Regions from separate parts of the Paraeggerthella hominis genome, predicted to be linked through region 1. Evidence: predicted binding sites of a transcription regulator. Region 1 holds the regulator's gene; each other region holds the start of a gene.
The links. Region 1 encodes HrcA, which represses chaperone genes, less so after heat shock. Its sites were predicted from a motif close to TNTTAGCANNCNNNNNNNNNGNNTGCTAANA; they were not measured.
Positions count from the first base shown of each region.

Region 1 (3,263 bases):
CGGCGATCACCTGGTCGTGCAGGTAGAAATGTGGCAGGGACATACGGGGAACCTCGCAGGTCGAACGGTCGCAGGGTGATACAAGTGGGCGCATCGGCCGGCAGGCCGACGATCCTACTGGAACGCGTCGCGCAGTTTCTGCAACGGCGTGCGCTCGTCGGCCACGTCCTCGCCCATCTCCTCGGCCAGCTGCTCCAAAAGCTCGCGCTGCTTCTTGGTGACCTTCTTGGGCACCTGCACGTTCACATGCACGAACATGTCGCCGCGCGCGTCGCTGCGGAAGCGCGGCATGCCGCAGCCCTTCACGCGCACCACCTGCTCGTTCTGGCAGCCTTCGGGAATGCGAACCTGCACCTTCTCGTCCTCGAAGATGCCGTCGATCTCGATTTCCGAACCGAGCGTTGCCTGCACGATGGACACGTTCGCACGCGCGTGCAGGTTGTCGCCATCGCGTTCGAAGAACTCATGCGGCTGGATGCGGCAGGTTACGATCAGGTCGCCCGGACGCGCGCCGTGCATGCCTGCTTCGCCGAAGCCGGACAGGCGAAGCTGCTGGGAATCGCGGATGCCCACGGGAACCTCCACGGTCACGCGCTGGCGGTCGGGCACGCGGCCCTGGCCCTCGCATTCCGGGCACGGGTTCTCGATAGTATGGCCGGTGCCGCCGCAGGTCTTGCACGTGGTGGCCGTCTGCATGTCGCCCAAGAACGTACGCTGCACGGTGACCACGCGGCCTTGCCCGTTGCAATCGGGGCACACGACCTCGCGACCGTCGGGGCCCAAGCCCGAGCCGTCGCAGTCGGGGCACGGAGCCAGGCGATCGTACACGATCTCCTTCTTGGCTCCAGCGGCCACTTCCTCAAGCGTCAGGCGCAAGCCGACGCCCATGTCGCGGCCTTCGCGGCGCTGGGGCGCATGGCCAGCGGCCTGCCCGCCGAAGAACGAACTGAAGATGTCGCCCATGCCGAAGCCGCCGCCGAACAAATCCTCGAAGTCCACGTAACCGCCGCCGTAGGGGTTGCCGCCGCCCGCCGCGCCCGGCATGGTCCCGAACCGGTCGTACTGCGCGCGCTTCGCCGGATCGGACAGCACGTCGTACGCTTCGTTGAGCTCTTTGAACTGGTCCTCGGCATCGGGGGCTTTGTTTACATCGGGGTGCAGCTCGCGCGCGCGGCGGCGAAACGCCTTCTTGATCTCGTCTTCGTTCGCGTCCCGCGACACTCCCAGAACTTCGTACAGATCCTTGGCCATCTGTCGTTGAAACCTTTCTTCACCAGCGGAAGGACCGCCCCTTCCGCTGCACTCGTTTTTGCTTCTACCTAACTGCTATACGTCTTCGAGCGCGGAGCTTGCTATGCGCACCGCGCGGATAACCTTCGAGTAATCCATGCGCGTAGGGCCTACCACGGCCACCACGCCGGCAGACTCGCCCCGTCCGTACCGGCTTGCCACCACCGACACGCCCGAAAGCGCCGCGGCATCGTTTTCGCTGCCGATGCGCACGCTTGGAACGCCGGCAGCCTGACGGGACGCCTCGTCCATGATCTGCAGGAGCACCGTGTCGTCCTCGAGCACTTGCATGACGGGCAGCAACGCCTGCGACTGGCTGAATTCAGGCTGGCTGAGCAGCGAGCTTACGCCTAGGCGATGCGCGCGCGACTGCTCGCTTTCCTGCAAGCACGACAGAACCTCGTCGAGCGCCATGCGCACGAGCGGGTCGCGAAACGCCTCGACCATGCCCTGCCCCAGCCCGTCTTCGATTTCCTGGAGCGACTTGCCCGTGAAGACGTCGCTCAGGAAATGCTGCACGTGCGCCAGATCGTCGCCCGAAACCTCTTCGGCGAACTCCATCTGGCGATTGAACACCTGGCCGTCTTCGGTCACCAGCACCACGAGCGCCCTCATGGACGACAGCGATATCAGGGAAAGCTGCTTGATATGCAGGTTGAGGACCGAGGGGGCGATCACGATGGAAAGGCAGTCGGTCAAGCGCGTCAGAGCCGACGACGTCTGCTCGAGCAGGGCGTCCAGCTCGCTCGCACTGCGGCGCAGCTGGTCCACCACGGGGCTGTAACGATCATCGTCGCCCGCAAGGTCGGTCTGCAGCAGGTTGTCGACGAACGCGCGGTACCCGTGATCGGTCGGGATGCGCCCCGCCGACGTGTGCGGCTGCGCGATATAGCCGCCGTCCTCGAGAACCGACAGTTCGTTGCGCACCGTCGCGGGGCTCACGCCCAGCTGGTAGCGCTCCGTCAACGTGCGCGAGCCCACCGGCAGAGCGCGCGCGACGTATTCTTCGATGAGGGCTGCAAGCACCCTTTGCCTTCGATCCGAAAGCACGCTTCTCCACCTTTCCTCTCTCTTCCACCGCTCAAGCCGCCGCTTCATCGGCACCAGGCGATGCAATACCAACGTGTCATTTTAGCAGCCGATGCAAGAGAGTGCTAAAAAAGGTGACAATTATGGAGAATCTCAACGGAAGCGTCACAGAACGCGGCGGCTCGCCGCCAAATCGGAGCCGCCGGAAGGCAGACGACCGCGAACGTGGGCGCAAATCGGGACCTGCGACACCGTCGAGCACGAAGACGCCGAGGTGCGGATCGCTCCCCTCGAGGCGCTTACGGAGCAAGATCGAACAGGTCCCCGTACAGCTCGTTGCCGCAAAGCCACCCGCGTTCCGTGGGTCGCCAGCGACCGCCTTCGTGAACGACCAGGCCCCGGTCTTCCAGGTCGGCAAGCGTTTCGCCTACCCGCGGCAGCAGCCCCGCCGCGCGTTCAACGCGCGCGTCGGACACGCCGCGCGTCATGCGCATGCCCAGCATGAGGTCTTCCGCCGCCATTTGGCGCGCATCCAGATCGTCGGTGACCACGCCGTCCTTCACCCGCATGCGCCGCTCGGCGTTCTGCGTCATGGTGGCGGCGCTGCGGCCCAGGCCCAGGTAGGGCACGCCCGTCCAGTACGCGATGTTGTGGCGGCACGCGAAACCCGGCCGCGCGTAGCTGGCCACCTCGTACCGCTCGAAGCCGGTTTCGGTCAGAACCCGCGCGGCGATCTCCATGTGCGATGCCTCCACGTCGTCGTCAACCTCGTCCAGCTCGCCCGCCAGAACAGCCGCGTCGAACGGCGTGTGCGGCTCGACGATGAGGGGGTACACGCTCACATGGGTCGCCCCGAGCGCAACGGCTTCGCGCACGCTCGCCTCGAAGCTAACGTCGCTCTGGCCCGGAATGCCGCACATCAAGTCCACGCTGACGTTTTCGAA
Region 1 is NZ_JAJNOQ010000001.1:192,791-196,053, forward strand. Features, by position in the region: gene LQE90_RS00850 (RsmE family RNA methyltransferase) at 1-43, opposite strand, end outside; gene dnaJ (molecular chaperone DnaJ) at 115-1,251, opposite strand; gene hrcA (heat-inducible transcriptional repressor HrcA) at 1,327-2,388, opposite strand; gene hemW (radical SAM family heme chaperone HemW) at 2,619-3,263, opposite strand, start outside.

Region 2 (3,263 bases), on a different contig from region 1:
TTGCAGTGACCCAGCATGTCGACGCGAGCGTCCGCCATGGTCATGCCGAAGTCCTTGTCGATGACCTGCGCGCCGGTGACGGCGGCGATGTCCTCGAGGATGCGCTTGCGGCGGTCGCCGAAGCCGGGAGCCTTGATGGCGACGCAGTTGAACGTGCCGCGCAGCTTGTTCAGCAGGATGGTGGCCAGAGCCTCGCCCTCGACGTCCTCAGCAACGATGAACAGCGGGCGGCCGGACTTCATGATCTCTTCCAGCAGGGGAACCATGTCCTGGATGTTGGTGACCTTCTGGTCGGTCAGGAGGATGTAGGGGTCGTTGAGCACGGCCTCCATCTTCTCCATGTCGGTGGCCATGTACGGCGAGATGTAGCCGCGCTCGTACTGCATGCCCTCGACGATGTCCATGTCGATGCCGAAGGTCTGGCTTTCCTCAACGGAGATGGCGCCGTCCTTGCCCACGGCCTCCATGGCCTCGGCGATCTTCTCGCCGATGTTGGCGTCGCCTGCGGAAATGGTGCCCACGTTGGCAATCTGGTCCTTCGTGGAAACCGGCGTGGCGTCGGCCTTGATGGACGCGACGATGGCGTCGGTGGCCTTCTGGATGCCGCGGCGGATGCCCAGCGCGTCGGCGCCGGCGGTCACGTTGCGCAGACCCTCGGACACGATGACGTCGGCCAGCAGCGTAGCGGTGGTCGTGCCGTCGCCGGCGACATCGTTCGTCTTCACGGCAACTTCGCGCACCAGCTGGGCGCCCATGTTCTCAACGGGATCCTCCAGCTCGACTTCCTTGGCAACGGTCACGCCGTCGTTGGTGATGAGCGGAGCGCCGTAGGACTTCTCCAGAGCGACGTAACGACCCTTGGGGCCAAGCGTCACCTTGACGGCGTCGGCCAGCTTGTTGACGCCGGCAGCAAGCGCGCTGCGGGCGTCAGCCTCGAACTTGATCTCTTTAGCCATGATGCTTTTATCCTTTCAACTGCGTTGTTGTTAGCGGGATATTCGCTTATGCAAAGACAGCGTACAGATCGTCCGCGCGAAGAATGAGCACGTCCTCGCCGTCCACGTGAATCTCGGTGCCGCCGAACTTGCCGTAGACGACCTTGTCGCCCACCTTCACCGGAACGGGAACCAGGTTGCCGTCCTTATCGAGCTTGCCGTCGCCCACAGCCAGAACGGTGCCGCTCTGGGGCTTTTCCTTCGCTTCGGTCGCAAGGTACAGACCCGACGCCGTGGTCTCCTCGGCCTCGTCCTGCTTGACGATGACGCGATCACCCAGGGGTTTCAGATTCATAACGTGCCTTCCTTTCGTCGTCCGACTCGCGTAGCGGAACGTTTGATGTTCGCTATGTAACCACTCGATTGCGGTGACTGCTAGCACTCATCGTTAGCGAGTGCTAAACATTGCGTTATCATAGCAGCCTCATCGCCGATTGCAAGAGTATTCAGAGAAATCTAAGCCCATGCGTTTCAGGTTTGACAGAATCGCCAAACGATCGTCACAATTGGGCCGCCGGACGGTGCGCGCAACGTACGCCGCGCGCAAGCGGCGCGAGCCCGATTCGGGAACCTTCGCCAAGCAATGGCCGCGCACAAGAAGCGAGGCCCTGCCGCAACCGCGTCAGCTGGCACCCGGACGAACCAGCCCGCTTTCGTATGCCTTCACCACCAACTGAGCGCGATCGTGCGCGTCCAGCTTGGCCATGATGCGCGCCAGATGGGTTTTCACCGTGGCGGGAGAAATGAACAAATCGGCCCCTATCTGCTCGTTCGTCATCCCGCGCGCAACGAGCACCAGGATTTCGCGCTCGCGATCGGTCAGCGCGCCGATAGCAGACCGAACCCCTGCGCCGTCCCCCGGAACAAGCGGGCGCGACGCGACGAACTCCTCGATCAGACGACGCGTAATGGACGGCTGAATAAGGGCGTCCCCCCGTGCGACCACGCGAACGGCAGCGGCGATCTCGTCGGGTTCGGCATCCTTGAGAAGAAAGCCGCTTGCACCGGCGGCCAGGGCATCGTACACGTACTCGTCCAGATCGAACGTCGTCAGGATAAGCACGCGAACGTCCTCGAGCCGAGGATCGTTGCTGATAGCGCGCGTAGCTTCGATGCCGTTCATGTGCGGCATGCGAATGTCCATGAGCACCACGTCGGGCCGCAGGCGCTGCGCCAGCTCCACCGCCTCCTGGCCGTCGCGCGCCTCGCCCACCACGTCGATGTCGCCGTACGTGAGCAGGATCAGGCGAAACCCGCTGCGCACAAGATCCTGGTCGTCGGCCACCAGCACGCGCACCTTGCCTCCATCGTTACGCTCCATGCTGCGCCTCCGCTCCCTTAACCGGAATGCTGGCCATCACGCGGAAACCGCCTTCCGCGGCGTTGCCTGCGGAAAACGTTCCGCCCAGCAGATGAACGCGCTCGGACATTCCCGCAATGCCATGCCCCGCCCCGTCGGCAGCCTGGGGAAGGCCGTCGCGCAGCGCAAGCGCGCCGACAGCGGGCTCGAACCCGCGTCCGTCGTCCTTCACCGTCAGGCGCGCCTGCCCGTCCTCGATCGCAAGGCGAATCGAAACCTCGTGGGCGCCCGCATGCCTGACTATATTGGTTGCCGCTTCCCGCGCTATGCCGAACAAGGCCATGTCGACGTGCGCAGGAACGCCGGCACGATCGTAGCCCGCAGCGTCGAGGCGCACCGAAAGCCCCGCGTCGCGCAGGTACGCGGCCAAGTCCTCCAGCCTATCCGTCCCCGATGCCGGCGCCGTTTCGGCCGTCTCGTCGCCGTGCCGCAGCACCCCGATCATGCTGCGGATGTCGTCGAGCGCCGTTTTAGCCGTGGCCCGCACCGTGGCGACGGCCTCCTTCGCCGCCGCAGGATCCACGTCGATCAAGCGCTCGGCGGCAGCGGCCTGGATGCTCACGGCCGACAGCGAATGAGCAGTGATGTCGTGCACTTCGCGCGCAATGCGCACGCGCTCCTCCTCCACGCGACGCGCGGCCTCCTCTTCGCGCGAGCGCTCCGCTTCGAGCGCCCGCTGCTCGGTGGCTTCGACGTACGCGCGATGCGTGCGGTACGCATAGCCCGCAAGGGCGGCGGCCAGCACCAGCGCGATGTTTTGGAACCGCGTGAAAAACGTCAGGCTGGCGGTGCGCGAGGGCGCGTCCATCAGCAACAACCCCGCAACTGCCACAACCGCCGCAAGCGCCGCCTCTGCACGGCCGCGCTCGTTGGCTATGGTGTACACCGCTATCACGGGCCCCACCACG
Region 2 is NZ_JAJNOQ010000006.1:81,188-84,450, reverse strand. Features, by position in the region: gene groL (chaperonin GroEL) at 1-956, opposite strand, end outside; gene LQE90_RS07955 (co-chaperone GroES) at 1,003-1,290, opposite strand; gene LQE90_RS07950 (response regulator transcription factor) at 1,618-2,316, opposite strand; gene LQE90_RS07945 (sensor histidine kinase) at 2,306-3,263, opposite strand, start outside.
Region 2: LQE90_RS07955 (co-chaperone GroES) is a predicted target of HrcA. The motif match lies at 1,369-1,399, and genes of this name have one in related genera.

Region 3 (3,263 bases), on a different contig from region 1:
TCGTCGTTTCGGCCCTTCGTTTCGCAAGCCGCAAACACTTCAGTATCGTGCCTGGTCAGAAGCCCGATCGAAAATGAAGTTGGGGAAGGGCAGCGTGAGGCGCGCGCTCGGCAACCTCAAACCGTCAAAACCTGCCAGCAAGGGCGGTTTTTCGCGCGCAACGTGCCAGCCGCAATCGCTTTGCTTGCGACGTTGCTCCGAGCTTTGTCGGCTGCGCTGCGTGAGTTGTACGGTCGGAAGCGTTTCTGGCGTTACGCGAAAAGCCCCTTTTGACTGAGCAACTGCCGACGAAGTTCAAGCTGCTTGAGCGAATAGTCGGAGCAAGCGGGTCGTATCCGCGCTCCTAAGTGGCCGGCCAGAATACGTGCGAAGCGGTTGTATTCTTGGTAGTTTGCCACCTGGCGCCAAGTGGCGGTCACCACGGTCAGGCCGAGTGCTTCGAGCGCGTTGCGTCGGGACGCATCCTCGGCGATGCGCTTCGCGCCGGTATGGCAGAGGGTGCTGTCGTATTCGACCGCCACGCCCCTGTCTCGCCAAAGCAGGTCGCATCGAAAAGAGGAGCGGCTGGTTGTCCAGTTGCTGTGCTGCGGAATCGCTACGGTAGCGTTCATGGCGGGATGCTCCAACTTGCTTCCCCCGTACAGATAGGGAAGCGTTAGCAGTTCGGCGAGGGTCGATTCGCGCGGAGAAGCCGATCCGCCCAAAACGTGAGGAAGTGCCCGGCGGGCTGCTTTCGTTCCATGCAGGTATCCTGCGTTGTCTAGGTACGAGGCCAGCTTTCTCGGATTGGTCAAAGGGGGCCTGTTCCTGATTCCGTAGGGGTGCTGCTTGTCGGGGGCGAACGTGCCGCAGAACTCGTACCCCAAATGGACTGCGAGGGGAAAGCCGATCGCCGACGCCATGTGCACGAAAGTCAGTTCGGGGCAGGTGACGAAAACCGGTTCGTCGAATCCAGGGAAGAACACGGCCCTTAACGATCTTTCCGGTAGGGATTGCGCACGGTGAACGATGAGGGCCGAACTGGCTTTCCTGTTTTCCCGAGCAAGAACGTGGACGGGCAGGGACAATGTGCCGCCGCGAACGAGCGCATGCGTTCGCATATCGGAGCCGTGCGGAGCTTTCTCGGGCACGGTCGTGCTGCGGCATACGCTGCGCGCCGATCCGACGTCGCTGAGTTCGGATCGCCAGAATTCAAGGGCCGATGTATGGGTTAGGATGGTTTTCATGGTGTGAGTTTAGCACCACATAATACCAGGTCAATAGCTATTTTATGGTTTAGATTCCTGCTGGATTCGCGCTAAATTTCTGTTGGATTTCAGCTAGATCCGCGCTAGATCCGCGCTAGGTTTTTGCTAGATCCGTGTCAGACTCGCGCAACGTTTCCGCTAGATTCCTGCTGGATTTCGTTGCGAGCTGGAAGCTGCGCGCAAAAAACGGCGACCGCTGGCAGGTTCTGACGGTTTGGGGTCGTCGTTTCGGCTCTTCGTTTTGCAAGCTGCGAGCGCTTCGGTATCGCGCCTGGTCAGAAGCCCGGTCGAAAGTGGCGCCGGGGAAAGGCTGCCCATAGCGCGCGTTCGGCAACCTCAAACCGTCAGAACCTGCCAGCGAAGGCGGTTTTTCGTGCGCAACGTGCCGCCTGCAAGGGCAGCGGGGCTTCCTGCTCGTGGTGGCTTCGTTGCTGCGGCGCCTCGCACGCATGCCCGCACGCCCGCAGCGGCATCGGTGCCTGCTCGCATCGCCCGCCCGTCCGCGCCGCCGTCACCCGCCCGCGCCCGCCCGCCCACATTCGCGGCTCGCATCGCACGCCCGCCCGCACCCGCCACCCGCGGTTGTTCGCGCCCGCAACGCGCTGCGAGACGCCTTGGCAAATGCGGGCGTCTCGGGATAATCCGGCGGTTCGTGCACGTGGCGCGAAAGGTCGTGATACGATGGATCCCGTCGCCTCAACGGCTCGACTTGTGGAGCCGCCGTGTGCGGCGTCCAGGTGAATTGGCACTCGATCAGTGCGAGTGCTAACATGGACGAGTAACACTGAAGTATCGCCGCGAGAATCGAGGCTTACATGTCATTCGAGAAGTTCACGGACAAGGCGCGCAAGGTGCTCGTCCTAGCCCAGGACGAAGCGCGCTCGCTCCATCAGCCCTATGTGGGGACCGAGCACATCCTTCTTGGCCTTATCCAGGAGAAAGACGGCTTGGCTGCTCAGGCGCTCGATCGCCTGAACGTCAAGTACGACGCCGTGGTGCAGGCTATCCGCCAGGTGGTCGCCATCGACGAGGACACCGACGTGTCCGGGCACCTGTCCTTCACGCCGCGCGTGAAGCGCGTGCTGGAGAACTCCCTGCGCGAAGCCATGCAGATGGGGCAATCCTACATATCGACCGAGCACTTGCTGCTGGGCATCGTTCGCGAAGGCGACGGCACGGCGCTCGAAGTGCTCACGCGCCTGGGCGTGGCGGGCGACGACGTGCGCGCAGCCCTCAACGACCTGGTGGGGCAGAGCCCGGTGTACGCCGGTCGCAACCCCTTCGACCCGAACGGCGGCACGTCGGACAGCGTGCTCAAGGAGTTCGGCACCGACTTGACGCAGAAGGCGCGCGATGGCAAGCTCGACCCCGTCATCGGTCGCGCCGGCGAGATCGAGCGCGTGATGCAGGTGCTCAGCCGTCGCCAGAAGAACAACCCGTTGCTCATCGGCGAGCCGGGCGTGGGCAAGACCGCTGTGGCCGAGGGCTTGGCCCAGCTTATCGTGTCGAATCAAGTTCCCGATATCCTGCGCGGCAAGCGCCTGTTCACGCTGGACGTGTCCGCGCTTGTTGCCGGGTCCAAGTACCGCGGCGAGTTCGAGGAGCGCCTGAAGAAGTGCATCAAGGAAGTGATGGACGCGGGCGACATCATCCTGTTCATCGACGAGATGCACACGCTTATCGGCGCGGGTTCGGCCGAGGGCTCCATCGACGCCGCCGCCATCTTGAAGCCGCCGTTGTCGCGCGGCGAGATCCAGGTTGTCGGCGCCACCACCATCGACGAGTACCGCAAACACCTGGAGAAGGACTCCGCTTTGGAGCGTCGCTTCCAGCCCATCACGGTGGGCGAGCCGAACGAGGAGCAGGCGCTGCGCATCATGGAGGGCCTGCGCGATCGCTACGAAGCGCACCATCAGGTCCACTTCACCGACGAAGCCCTGCAAGCTGCCGTCAGCTTGGCGGGCCGCTACATCCAGGATCGCTACCTGCCCGACAAGGCTATCGACGTGCTGGACG
Region 3 is NZ_JAJNOQ010000003.1:92,762-96,024, forward strand. Features, by position in the region: gene LQE90_RS04290 (hypothetical protein) at 252-965, opposite strand; gene LQE90_RS04295 (ATP-dependent Clp protease ATP-binding subunit) at 2,063-3,263, shown strand, end outside.
Region 3: LQE90_RS04295 (ATP-dependent Clp protease ATP-binding subunit) is a predicted target of HrcA. The motif match lies at 1,988-2,018, and genes of this name have one in related genera.